DNA from 3 places in the Megasphaera sp. DISK 18 genome. Region 3 is predicted to be linked to each of the others. Evidence: riboswitches for the same ligand, from Rfam matches in the RefSeq annotation. Region 3 holds a riboswitch; each other region holds the start of a gene.
The links. Region 3 has a riboswitch for ZMP and ZTP ahead of A0U42_RS05470 (phosphoribosylaminoimidazolecarboxamide formyltransferase). Riboswitches for the same ligand answer to the same signal wherever they lie in the genome.
Positions count from the first base shown of each region.

Region 1: it holds a riboswitch for ZMP and ZTP, as region 3 does, so the genes downstream of both, A0U42_RS04630 (OFA family MFS transporter) here and A0U42_RS05470 (phosphoribosylaminoimidazolecarboxamide formyltransferase) in region 3, are expected to answer to the same signal.
Region 2: it holds a riboswitch for ZMP and ZTP, as region 3 does, so the genes downstream of both, A0U42_RS05100 (formate--tetrahydrofolate ligase) here and A0U42_RS05470 (phosphoribosylaminoimidazolecarboxamide formyltransferase) in region 3, are expected to answer to the same signal.

Region 1 covers NZ_LUGJ01000019.1:23,230-27,748, reverse strand. Annotated here, with positions in the region: gene A0U42_RS04630 (OFA family MFS transporter) at 139-1,386, opposite strand; ZMP/ZTP riboswitch at 1,472-1,557, opposite strand; gene A0U42_RS04625 (D-alanyl-D-alanine carboxypeptidase family protein) at 1,605-2,639, opposite strand; gene rsmG (16S rRNA (guanine(527)-N(7))-methyltransferase RsmG) at 2,655-3,365, opposite strand; gene mnmG (tRNA uridine-5-carboxymethylaminomethyl(34) synthesis enzyme MnmG) at 3,367-4,519, opposite strand, start outside.
Region 2 covers NZ_LUGJ01000021.1:66,004-70,522, reverse strand. Annotated here, with positions in the region: gene A0U42_RS05105 (cyclodeaminase/cyclohydrolase family protein) at 1-228, opposite strand, end outside; gene A0U42_RS05100 (formate--tetrahydrofolate ligase) at 230-1,909, opposite strand; ZMP/ZTP riboswitch at 1,955-2,032, opposite strand; gene A0U42_RS05095 (phosphoglucomutase) at 2,120-3,628, opposite strand; gene A0U42_RS05090 (Cof-type HAD-IIB family hydrolase) at 3,737-4,519, opposite strand, start outside.
Region 3 covers NZ_LUGJ01000023.1:11,551-16,069, forward strand. Annotated here, with positions in the region: gene A0U42_RS05465 (molybdopterin-dependent oxidoreductase) at 1-1,359, opposite strand, end outside; gene A0U42_RS05470 (phosphoribosylaminoimidazolecarboxamide formyltransferase) at 1,574-2,749, opposite strand; ZMP/ZTP riboswitch at 2,800-2,877, opposite strand; gene A0U42_RS05475 (Asp23/Gls24 family envelope stress response protein) at 2,953-3,798, opposite strand; gene A0U42_RS05480 (PHP domain-containing protein) at 3,817-4,519, opposite strand, start outside.

The DNA.
Region 1 (4,519 bases), on a different contig from region 3:
AGCTCATTCAAGTGATTTTATTCACATAGAAATAAAAAAAAAGAAGGAAACTGTCATATAAGGGACAATTTCCTTCCATGAACTTCCATAAACCGATGATGAATCGGTCAGGTCAATCATTTCTGTTTAAGAAAGCACTTACATACCGGTACTCCGGGAGGGCTGGGCCGTCGTTTCAATTCCGTGACGGGTCTGGTATTTCAAGAATGCCATCAGTACCAAAGCCACTACGAAGGCTCCGACGAAGAAGTACAGCGTCGTAGCGTAGCTGTTCGTCGTTTCTTTGATGATCGATACCAAGACCGGACCGGCAACGCCGGCAGCCCCCCAAGCCGTCAGGATACGGCCGTGAATGGCACTGAGATACTTGGTACCAAAAAGGTCGCTGAGGTAAGCCGGCATGCAGGAAAAACCGCCGCCATAGCAAGTAATGATGAGCAGGAGGAGGATTTGGAAGCTGAAAGCGCTGGTTACATTGGCAAGCTGCCAGAAGGCCAGGATTTCAATGGCGAAGAATAAGACATACGTCGACGAACGGCCGATATAGTCGGAAACGGTAGCCCAAGCAATGCGGCCGGCACCGTTCAAGAGACCGATGAGGCCGACCATAGAAGCCGCTGCCATAGGCGACATGCCGACGACATCCTGGGCCATGGGAGATGCAACGGCCAAGAGGGCGATGCCGCAGGTAATGTTCGTAAAGAAGAGCCACCAAATGGCGTAGAACTGCCACGTTTTCATGGAGTCGCGAACGGTAAACTGAGGCTGTGCATCGGCATATTCAACGTTCGATTTCTTTTCAGCAGCCGCTGCCGAATCTTCTTCGGGAGGCGCTAAATATAAGGACGATGCTGTCATGATGACCATATATACAATACCGAGGATGATGAAATTAGCCACCAGACCAAAAGACTGAACCAGAATTTGCATGGCAGGACCTGCAATCAGGCTGGCAAAACCGAAGCCCATGATGGCCAAACCCGTTGCAAAGCCGCGGTTTTCAGGGAACCACTTAACCAACGTCGATACCGGCGTAATGTAGCCCGTCCCCAGGCCGATGCCGCCGATGACGCCGTAGAACAAGTAGAGCATGGGCAGGCTGTGCAGGTAGAGGGCAGCTGCCGTACCAAACATAGCCAAGACGAAGAAGGTCATCGACAAGAGCCCTGATTTGCGAGGTCCGATTTTTTGAACAAAACTGCCCAAGAAACCGGCCGATAATCCGAGGAATAAAATAGCTAAAGAAAAAGTCCACGTCGTTTCCTGCAGGCTAAAGCCCATAGCTTCCATGATCGGCTTGGTCAAAACGCTCCAAGCGTAGACACTGCCGATACAAATATGGAGGCCGATAGCCGACAAAGCGATGAGCCAACGATTTCTTTTCATGATCCATTATCTCCTTCCAGGTAGGGAGCCAAGAGGTCTGAAAAAAAATATACCGACCCCCGGGCCCAAGAATATGTTAGTAGCATACACTTGCCCAGACGGTCGGCATGAAATGGCTTCGTACAGTTCACGTGGTTGCTCCACTTGAATCCGTCAGTCCTGTACGAATCTGCTGATGTTATTATACGAATATTGATTTATTTTGTCAATATCAAATTTTAAGCGGCCGGAGAAAAAGGAACGTAATCCTTCGATTCCGTGGACTGGCCGGCAGCTTTTTGTGTCGTTGCTGCACTCGACGATTGTTCCTGCCCCTGCTGAGCAGCTAATTCAGCGGCCTGCTGCTGCTTTTCCTGAATATCCGATAAGGTCTGGCCTGCCGGTGCATGGCGCACGATGTAGACATTTTCTGCAGGTTCCGCATCTTTCAGAGCCGAAAAAGCGTAGGTCATCAGTTTCTGGGCATCGCCATAGCGGTCGCTCGAATTCATGATCGATGCGATGACCGTCCGACCGTCTCTCGTTGCCGAAACGACAAGACAAGGACCACCGGCATTGGTCGTACCGGTCTTGATGCCGTTGGCGCCGGCAAAGCCGCTGGTCAAAAACTCGTTGGTCGACGTGCAGTGCTTGAATCCGCCGTCCATATAGGGCATGTCGAATTCGCTTCGGCTGACCATATCCTGAAATTCAGGAATCTTCATGCCATAGGCAGCGATAACAGCCATGTCGCGAGCCGTCGAGTAATGGTTCGTATCGGGAAGGCCGTGAGGATTGGCAAAGTGCGTATGAGAAGCGCCTAAAGCAGCTGCTTTTTCATTCATCTTGGCAACAAAATCAGATTCTGTCGGCGTCACCGTTTCGGCGACGGCAACGGCTGCATCACAGCCCGATACGAGCATCATGCCGGTCATGCCATTACTGAGGGTAATCTGATCGCCCGGTTTGATGCCGAGAACGGAGGCATCACTTTCGATGTCATAGATATCATTCGTAATATTAAGGGGTTTATCCATCATATTCTGCCCCTTACCGAGCTCAATACCGAGGATGGCCGTCATAATTTTCGTCGTACTGCCGGGATAGGCCAGGTCATCGGCATTTTTCGCATAGAGTTCATCCCCCGTATCGGCATCCATAACATAGGCTGCATGAGCCTCGATATCCGGTTTCTGCAGTTCATCGGCAAAGACCGGCGCTGCCAGGGTCATACAGGCAGCGGCAGCCAAACAAATCATTTTTTTCAAAGACATAATTGCACCTCTCCTTTATAAAGGATTTTTTACAGCCATTTTCGGCTTGCGCGGATATTTTTTAGGACTTTCGCCAGTCTTTTGAATATAGATGACGGCCCGCACCTCATCGAGTCCCGGAAGCTGAACGGCCTTCACACGGGCCACCGTACCGCCTAAAATCTTCAAGGCCTTTTCAGCTTCTTTCAGTTCGTCCTCATACTGGGCGCCCTTTAAAGAAATGAAATAACCGTCCTGTTTGACATAAGGCAGAGCCCATTCGGCCAGAATATTTAAACGAGCCACGGCTCGGCTGGTCACGACGTCAAAGGCACTGCGGTAGATAGGCTGATGGGCTGCCTCTTCGGCCCGACCGTGAAGGAAATCGGCAGTAAGTCCCAATTGATCAACCAGGTTCTGCAAAAAAGTAAGTCTCTTTTGCAGGGAGTCAAAAAAGGTAACCTTCAAATCCGGGCGATAGATGAGCAAGGGCAGGCCGGGAAAGCCGGCGCCGGTTCCCAAATCAAGAACGGACGCCCCCGGCGTAAAGCAATCCTCTTCATAACAGGAAAGACTGTCAGCCATGTGTTTTATCGCTACTTCTTTAGGCTCGGTAATGGCCGTCAGGTTCATGACCTTATTGGTTTCAATTAATTGTTCATGAAAGACGTCGAATTGGCGGAGCTGTTCCTCCGTCACCGAAAGTCCCATGGCTGTAAGAGCCGATTGTAATTCACTGCCAAACATATTACTTATCCCCCCGGTTGTGTTGTTCCAAGAGAATCAGAAGGGCCGTAATATCGGCCGGTGAAACGCCGGAAATACGGCTGGCCTGACCTAAGGACAAGGGGCGGATTTCATCGAGCTTCTGCCGCGCTTCGGCAGACAAAGTGTCGATGTCGGCATAGACGATGTCTTTGGGCATTTTCTTCTTTTCCAAGCGGTTCATCTTGTCGACCTGTTCCATCTGACGGCTGATGTAGCCTTCGTACTTAATCATGATTTCGATTTCTTCCTCAACGTCTTCCGCTAAGTCCGGCAAGTCAAAGACGGTCTGTAGGGACGCATAGGTCACGTCATCACGACGAAGAAGGTCATAGGCTGTGAGAGCCGTATGGATAGGCGCTGTGCCGAGTTTTTCAAGTTTGGCTAAGTTGTCTTTAGACGGCGTAACCGAAATTCCCTTCAAGGCTGCAATCCCGGCGTCGATGGCCTCTTTCTTAGCCGTGAAGGCCCGGTATCGTTCTTCTGTTACCAAACCGATGTCGTAACCCTTCTGGGTCAGGCGCAAGTCGGCATTGTCCTGACGCAGGATGAGTCGGTACTCGCTGCGGCTGGTCATGATGCGGTAAGGCTCGTTCGTTCCCTTAGTGACTAAATCATCGATGAGGACGCCGATGTAAGCTTCGGAGCGGGTCAGGACGAAGGGATCTTTATGCTGCACTTTTAAAGCCGCATTGATACCGGCAATCAGCCCTTGAGCTGCCGCTTCTTCATAGCCGCTGGTACCGTTGGCCTGGCCGGCTGAAAAGAGGCCGGAAATCTTTTTCGTTTCCAGCCACGGCGTGAGCTGCGTCGGATCAAGGCAGTCGTATTCGATGGCGTAGCCGGGACGCATGATTTTTACGTCTTCAAGGCCCGGTATCGTCCGCAGGAAGGCATACTGAACGTCAGCAGGCATACTGGTACTCATGCCCTGGACGTACATTTCTTCTGTCGATTCCCCTTCCGGTTCAACGAAAAGCTGGTGCCGCTTTTTATCGGCAAAGCGGACGATTTTCGATTCAATGGACGGGCAGTACCGGGGACCGATGCCTTCGATGACGCCGTTGCACATCGGCGCCCGATCAAGGTTGTCGCGAATGATTTTATGCGTTTCTTCATTCGTAAAGGTCAGCCAG
Region 2 (4,519 bases), on a different contig from region 3:
ATAGCGTTGGCGCAAGGCCTGTGCCTTGTCGCGGATGGACACCATGAGCTTTTCGATTTCTTCATACCCTTTTTTCCCGATGGTCAGGTTGGCCACCATTTCCACTAAGGCTGCTGCCGATGCAGCCGTCATGGCAGCGATGCCGCCGCCGCCGGGAATGGGCTCTTTAGAGGCCGTCACCGCTAAGAGTTGGTCGAGAGGCATCGATTGGAACTTCGTATAATCCATCTTAGAAGAGACCTGTAATGACGCCGTTTTCGTCGATGTCCATGCGGTTGGCCGCCGGGACCTTCGGCAGGCCCGGCATGGTCATGATGTTGCTCGTCTGGCAGACGATGAAGCCGGCACCGGTGCAGACGCGGACGTCTTTGACGGTGACCGTAAAGTGCTTGGGAGCCCCCAGGAGAGCCGGATTGTCCGACAGGGAATACTGGGTCTTGGCCACGCAGATCGGCATGTGGTCGAGGCCGAAGGCTTCCAGTTCCTGAATCTGTTTCTTGGCGTTGCCTTCAAAGACGACGCCGTCGCCGCCGTAAATCTTCTGAACGATGGCCGTCAGTTTGTCCGGAATGGAATCGTTGACGTCGTAGATCGGTTTGTACGGCGTCTTGGGCTGTTCCAGCATCTTGAGGACTTTTTCGCCCATTTCGACGCCGCCCTTGCCGCCTTCGGCCCAGCAGTTGTTGAGGGCTGCTTCGACGCCGTAGTCGGCGCAGAGCTGGCGCAGGGTTTCGATTTCAGCGTCGGTGTCGCTGATGAATTTATTGATGCCGACGACGACGGGAACGTCGAAGAGGCGCATGTTTTCGATGTGTTTGGCGAGGTTTTCAAAGCCCTTCTTCAAGGCTTCGACGTTTTCTTCCTGAAGGTTCTTCTTGTCGACGCCGCCGTGCATCTTGAGGGCCCGGACGGTAGCGACGATGACGACGGCATCAGGTTTGATCCCGGCGAAGCGGCACTTGATGTCCATAAACTTTTCAGCGCCGAGGTCGGCACCGAAACCGGCTTCCGTAACGGCGATGTCGCCCATCTTCATGGCCAGTTTCGTGGCGACGACGGAGTTGCAGCCGTGGGCGATATTGGCAAAGGGACCGCCGTGAACGAGGGCCGGCGTATGTTCGATGGTCTGGACCAGATTCGGTTTGATGGCATCTTTCATGAGGATAGCCATGGCGCCTTCGACGCCGAGCTGACGGGCCGTAACCAAATTGCCGTCCAGGTCATAGGCGACGGTGATGTCCCCCATCCGTTTCTTGAGGTCCATGAGGTCACGGGCTAAGCACAGAGCTGCCATGATTTCCGAAGCGACGGTGATCATGAAGTGGTCTTCCCGCGGGAAGCCGCAGACCTTGCCGCCCATGCCGACGACGAGGTTTCTAAGGGCCCGGTCGTTCATGTCCATGACCCGCTTCCAGATGATGCGGCGCACGTCGATGCGAAGGGCATTGCCCTGATGGACGTGGTTGTCGATGGCCGCTGCCAGAAGGTTGTTGGCCGCCGTAATGGCATGCATGTCACCGGTGAAATGGAGGTTGATGTCTTCCATGGGCAGGACCTGGGAATAACCGCCGCCGGCAGCGCCGCCTTTGATGCCAAAGACAGGGCCGAGGGACGGTTCGCGCAGGGCGACGACGGCCTTATGGCCCATGTAATTCAAAGCCTGTGCCAAACCGATGGTCGTTAAGGTCTTGCCTTCGCCGGCCGGCGTCGGCGTAATGGCCGTAACCAAGACGAGTTTGCCGTCTTTTTCTTTAGAAAGGCGCTTGATGGCGTCAAAGGAAATCTTGGCCTTATATTTGCCGTAGAGTTCCAAGTCGTCGTCGGTCAGTCCGACCTTTTTTGCAATGGTCGTAATCGGTTCTAATGTCGTCTGTTGTGCAATTTCGATATCGCTTAATACCTTTGCCATGGTAGTCACTCCTTGTCCGCTGCATAAAAAAAGGCCGCTCCGCTGGTAAGTTGCCCAGACGGTCGGCTTCAAGAAATCATGCTCCCCGTGGTAACTCCACTTCCGTCAGTCACATGATTGTGCATTTATTATACAAAAAAACAGCCCTCGTCGTCAAGGGCTGTTTTTACGTACGGTATGAATGGACGTTGGAACAAGACGCCGCCTGTCTTAATCCGGAAGGACGGTAATGTCCAAGCGGTCAAAACCGGCCAGGAAACCTTTTACGGTCTTGGCGATGGTTTCACATCCGCCGACGGTCTTGCTTTCGATGTTAAGGGGCATATTGGTGTCGTGGAGGGACATGCGCAAGAGAGCCCAGCCGCCGTCGAATACGAGGCGGACACCTTCATAAGACGGTTTGGCAATGGAAATCCCGGCTTGTTCGGCCCGTTCTTCAAAGGCTTTGAGGACGTCGGCACCATAGGCCTGCGCGTCGTCGCCCTTTATCTTGAGGCGGTATTCGACACCTTCAGCAGGCTGGCCGAGGGCTGCGATGAGGTCGCCCAAGGGCTTTCCGGCTTTCTTGGCCTTGGCGGCGGCCATGAGGAGTTTGACAGCCAAATAAGCGCCGTCGTCGAGGTAGTAGTTTTCACTTAAGGCGCCGTGGCCCGACGTTTCGATGGCCAAGGGCGATACGGTGCCGGCCTTGTTAAGGCGGATGCATTCGTCGATGACATTCTTATAGCCCCGCATGTAACGGTGATGGACGAGGTGCAGTTCGTCCTGAAGGAAGGTCGTCAATTCGTCGGACGTGACCGAGTCGGTAATGATGGTACTGCCCGGATAGTCCGGAGCTAAGATAGCGGCCATCATGGCGATGAGGGCGTTGCGGTTGATTTCTTCCCCACTGGGCAGGACGGCGCTCATGCGGTCGACGTCGGTATCGAAGATGAGGCCCAGGTCGGCCTTGTTGTCGAGGACGGCTTTTCGAATGGCCGCCATGGCTTCTTTATTTTCCGGATTGGGGATATGATTCGGGAAGTGGCCGTCCGGTTCGAGGAACTGACTTCCTGTCGTATCGGCGCCGAGGGGGGCCAATACTTTAGTGGCAAAGAAACCGCCGCTGCCGTTACCGGCGTCGACGACGATGTGCATCCCTTCCAAGGGACGGTCGAACATGCCCGCACGGAGACCGGCGCAGATCTTCTGGCGCAGGTGGAGGGCATAGCGGTCGATGAGGTCCAGCGAGGCGATGGCTGCCGTCGATACGGCCGTTGCCGATAAATTCGAAGCGATGGTCAGGACTTCTTTGATTTCCTGCTTTTCAAGGCCGCCGTCTTTGGTAAAGAATTTGAGGCCGTTGCGGTTGTACGGCAAGTGGCTGGCCGTGATCATGATGGACCCGTCCATGGCCGTGTCTTCAAAAATGATGGACATGAACATGGCCGGCGTCGATGCCAAGCCGCAGTCGGTGACGTGAACGCCCCGGCCGAGGAGACCGGCAAAGACGGATTCCTTCATCATATCGGCCGAGATGCGCGAATCGTGGCCGACGGCGATGCGCAGATCTCCTTCCTTTTTGCCCAGTTTCTTCGCTAAAAATTTGGCAAAGCCGGCGGCAATACGGTTGACCGCTTCCGGCGTCAGGTTGACCTTTTCGTCAGGAACGCCTTCGACGGCGATGCCGCGGACGTCACTGCCGTTCTGTAATTTTAAGATAGCTTCGGTAGAGTTCATATGCCTGTTCCTGCTGCCTATCCCGATAAGGCAGCTTTTCCTTTCTGTGATTTACATCTATCATACTGAAAATCGGCCCCTGACGCAAGGCGTGCAGGGACCTGATGTTTACAATACGTATTTTTCGATGGCTTCAGCGACGGCGCCTTCGTTGTTGGTCGCTTCGGTCACGACGTCGCAGTACTCGCGAATGACGGGATTCAGGTTGCGGACGCCGACGGACAGGCCGGCCGCTTTAAGCATGTCGATGTCGTTGATGTTGTCACCGATGGCCATCGTTTCTTCCGGACGCACGCCGAGGATATCGGCCAATTTCAAGAGGCCGGCGCCCTTATTGACGCCTTTATGCATGAATTCAATGTAGCGGTTGCTGGAGAAGCTGACCGTAATGTCGTCGAGGAGGGGTTTCAGTTCGGCATGGACGGTTTCCAAATAGTCGTAGTCCGTATTGGTCAGGATCAATTTCCCGACTTCTTCTTTACCGCGGATAAAATCGAGGGTCGTTTCTTCGCAAGGCGTGTAGGCCATGCGGCCCTTCAGGAAAGCTTCTTCGTCCGGCGTAATATTGGTGATGTAGACGACGTCCCGCGTATAGATGTGCAGGCACTGACCGTAGGAAGCACACTTGCGGAAAATCTGATCGGCCAGGTCAAAGGGAATGGGATCCCAGAAAAGGGAGCGGCTGCCCTTGTTTTCCGTGATGTTGCCGCCGTTGAGGCCGATGACGTACTGGTCGGGCTGTTCAAAAAGACGGAGTGTCTTCAAGACGCCGTCAATGGTGCGAAAACTCCGACCCGTGCAGGGCACGAATTTGACGCCCTTTGCGACAGCCTTGGCAATGGCTTCGATATTGCGCTGACAAATCGTCGCATCGCTGCTGAGCAGCGTTTC
Region 3 (4,519 bases):
GGACCGGCTTTCGCCGAGAGGTTCGATGACGGCATAGCCGCACTGGATCGTATAGTTACCGTAAGAATAGTAGGCGTCATCGTGCTCTAGAGACGTCGTCGCCGGCAAGATAATGTCGGCGTAGCGGGCCGTATCAGTCATGAAGCGTTCGTGGACGACGGTGAACAAATCGTCCCGCGAAAGGCCCTTTAGGACGGCATTCTGATCCGGTGCCGTACAGGCCGGGTTCGACGAATAGACGAAGAGGCTCTGGATGCTGTCGTCTTCCGTAAGGGCCTGACCGATACGGCACATGTTGACCAGACGTTTTCCGGGTTTCTTCCAGTCGGGACGCGTAACGATGCTCTTATCATAGGCCGAAGACGCGCCGGCTGAGGTCAAGATTCCCCCGCCTCGTTTTCCCCAAGCGCCGACGACGGCCGGAAGGCAGGTGATGAGCCGCGTCGTCATCGCCCCGTTGCGGTAGCGGGACTGGCCGCTTCCCAGACGAATGAAGGGCGCCCGCGCCTTGCCGTAGGCCTGAGCCAATTCTTCGACGACAGCCTTCGGGACGCCGGTAATGTTTTCCGTTTCTTCCGGCGTATAGCGAGGAATGACTTTTTCTTTCAGTTCCTCCCAACCGAGGACTTTTTCAGACAGAAAGGCTTCGTCGGTCAGCCCGTCTCTAACCAAGACGTGCATCATACCGAGAGCTAGGGCACCGTCCGTACCGGGGCGAATGGCGACGAAATGATCAGCCAAATCGGCCGTCTTGGTGCGGTACGTATCGATGCACCAAATGACGGCTCCCCTTTCCCGAGCAGCGTCGACGTCGTGTTTGAAGTGGATATTGGTGGCCATCATGTGAATGCTCCACAAGAAGATGGCGTCGCTGTTTTGCGCTTCCTGGGGCGCCGTCGGCAAGGTACCGCCCATGACGTCTTTGAACCCCTGCCCCTTGGCCGGTGCGCAAATCGTCCGGTCGAGTTCCGACGCACCTAGCCGATAAAACAAGCCATGCAGAGCATCGTGCTGGACGATGCCCATGGTGCCGGCGTAGGAGTAGGGCAAGATAGCTTCCGGTCCCTTTTCGGCGATAATTTGTTTCCACGAAGCTGCGATTTCATCTAGGGCCTGATCCCAAGAGATGGGCTCAAATTCTCCGCTCCCCTTCGCTCCCGTCCGCTTTAAAGGCGTCGTCAGTCGCCGCGGCGAATGGACCGTCCGTTCATAGTGAGCCATCTTGGGGCACATCGTCCCCCGCGTAAAGGGATGGCTTTCATCGCCCTTCACCGAAACGACGCGACCGTCTTCGACGTTTACTAAGAGACCGCAGGCGTCGGGACAGTCATAGGGGCAGACCGACCTATATTGTGTCATAGAATTCCCTCCTTATGTATCTATTATAATATATGTTCATTATATCGCCGCAGAGGAACCTTGGCAAAACAATCTGAAGAAAATACGATTCCCCTTCCTCATCATCAAGGGTAATGTTATATAAAACAAGGGCCCACGGTGACGACAGGAAGTCTCACCATGGGCCCGAAGTTTTCAAGCACACGATCTTACAATAGCTGCAAGGGTATTCGGTTTAATGATGGAAGAGGCGCAGGCCGGTCATAGCCATGGCAATTCCATATTTATCGCACGTTTCGATGACATTGTCGTCGCGGATCGAACCACCGGCCTGGGCGATGTAATCGACGCCGCTGCGATGAGCCCGTTCGATGTTGTCGCCAAAGGGGAAGAAAGCATCACTGCCAAGGGCTACGCCGTGGAGCTGGGCAATCCAAGCCTTCTTTTCTTCCCGCGTAAGGGGCTGCGGTTGTTCCGTAAAGAGATCCTGCCAGATACCGTCGGCCAAGACGTCTTCGTAATCGTCGGAGATGTAGACGTCGATGGCATTGTCCCGATTCGGACGACGGACGTCGTCGCGGAAGGGCAGGTTCAAGACTTTCGGGTTCTGACGGAGCCACCAGACGTCGGCCTTATTGCCGGCCAGACGGGTGCAGTGGACGCGGGACTGCTGACCAGCGCCGACACCGATGGTCATGCCGTCTTTTACGTAGCAGACGGAGTTGGACTGGGTGTATTTTAAGGTAATGAGGGCGATGATGAGATCGCGCTGAGCAGCCGCCGGGATGTCCTTGTTCTGCGTAGGGATGTTCTGCAGCATATCGGCCGTGATCTTGGCTTCATTTCGTTCCTGTTCAAAGGTGACGCCGTAGACTTCTTTCGATTCGACAGGCTGGGGCTTGTAATCGGCATTAATCTGAAGGACGCAGTAATTGCCCTTTTTCTTAGTCTTTAAAATAGCCAGGGCTTCGTCGCTGTAGCCGGGAGCAATGACGCCGTCCGATACTTCTCGCTTCAAGAGGGTTGCCGTTTCGACGTCGCAGACATCGGAGAGGGCAACGAAATCGCCGTAAGAACTCATGCGATCGGCACCGCGGGCGCAGGCATAGGCCGTGGCCAAGGGCGACAGTTTCAGATCATCGACCCAATATATCTTCTTCAGGGTATCACTCATCTCCGTGGCAACGGCGGCGCCGGCCGGGCTGACGTGCTTGAAGGAAGCCGCTGCCGGAAGGCCTGTCGCTTCTTTCAATTCCTTGACCAACTGATAGCTGTTAAAGGCGTCGAGCAAATTAATATAGCCGGGGCGGCCGCAAAGGACCGTAAAAGGAAGGGCGCTGCCATCCTTCATATATACCCGGGACGACGACTGGTTCGGGTTGCAGCCGTATTTTAATTTCAGTTCGTTCATCGTGATACCTCCTGATAGACCCAAAATAAAAAAATACCGACACTTCTGGAACGTTTCGCCCAGACGGTCGGCTCTTATGAATCATGCTCCCCGTGGTAACTCCACTTCCGTCAGTCACATGCTTCACCTTATTATACCGTCCGCCGATTCAGGCTGTCAAGAAAAAGGAGCTGCCGTCAGCAGCCCTTTTCAGGTGATACCCTCTATGATTCCTCTTCCGGCGGCTGCGGTGAAATGTCGCGCACAGTAATCTTGAGGATTTCCACAGCCATGCCCGTCGTATATTCCACTTCGTGCTGGATATCGCGACGGATGCGGCTCATGAGTTTCTTTATATTTTCTCCGTAGGCAATGGTCAGGGACAAGATAATAGCCAGACCGTTGCGCGTCGAGTTATAGTTGATAGCCACTTTCAGGCGATTGACCTTGGTCACGCCTTCATTTTGACTCAAAGCATGGCGGACCAGGCTTTCAAGGACGTCGTTGGAAAACGTCAGTTTCCCATAATAACTGAAGATGGGACGAACGACGGAACGCTCGAAGGGCGACAATTTCTTGCCGTTGTTGTCATAAAAGAAAGAACGGATCGAATCCAAAAGATAGCCGCGAAAATGGGGTTTCAGCTCCATCGTCGGCACGGGGATGATATGCGTTCCCTCTTTGATGCGGATACTTTGAGCCTTTTCGATTTCCTCCGAGCACGAGACGTCTTCAATGCGGATGAACCGCGACGGTTCCTGAAGCTCGAGGGCTTCGCAGATGCGGTGAATCATGTGCCGCGACGTTCCCAGGATGAGCAGTTTTTCAGGAGCTGCTTTGGCTAAGGCTGCCTTCATGGCAGCGGCGTCGTCCGGGTTATTGAATACGGCGCGGCGCACGGCCTTGAGGCGATTCGTTTCATCCTTGGCCGACCGGCCGGCAACGATGCGGTTGTGATCGATGAGGAGTCCGTCATCGATGATCGTCTGAATATCGTGATCGTAGGCGACGACCAGGGCATGGTGGCTTTTCCCCGTCCCGCTGGCGCCGATAAAACCGACAACTTCCATGTCTGTCACCTGCCTTTATTAGGTTGCGTGAGACAACAAAGCCTGTACCTTTTCAGCATCGACGGTAAAGATGCCGAGCTTTTCCGGGAAACGGCCGACGGTCCCGTGAAAATCGGAGCCGCCGCTGATATACCAATTGCGCTTTTTGGCTAATTCCAAAAATTCGTCGAAACGGCCGCGGTTCTTGGGATGGTACACTTCGACACCGTCAAAATCATGAGTCAGGACTTCATCCAAAGTCCGCTTCAAGAGGCCCGGATGGGCTAAGACGGCCAGTCCCCCGACCTTGCGGATGAGGGCCACGCATTCGTCGATGGTCCGCCGCGTATAGGGTACGTAGAGGGGGCCGCCATGATAGAGAACCTTGTCAAAGACGGTCTTTACATCAGGGAAATAGCCTTTTTCGACGAGCATGCGGGCGATATGGGGACGGCCGACGGTGCCGCCCTTATGAACCATGTCTTCGACGACCTTGCGGTCGATGTCATAGCCGTTTTTCAGGCAACGGTCGACGATTTCCATGGCCCGGTCGAAGCGCCGCTGCTTAAATTCGCGGCAGTAGGAAAGCATGGCTTCATCGTCGGTATTGATCCCGTAGCCTAAAATATGGACATCTTCGCCGTCGCATTCAGAGCTTATTTCAATGGCCGGGATGACCTTGATTCCTGCGGCGAAGGTATGACTGCCGTCATAAGCTGCCACCGTATCGTGGTCAGAAATA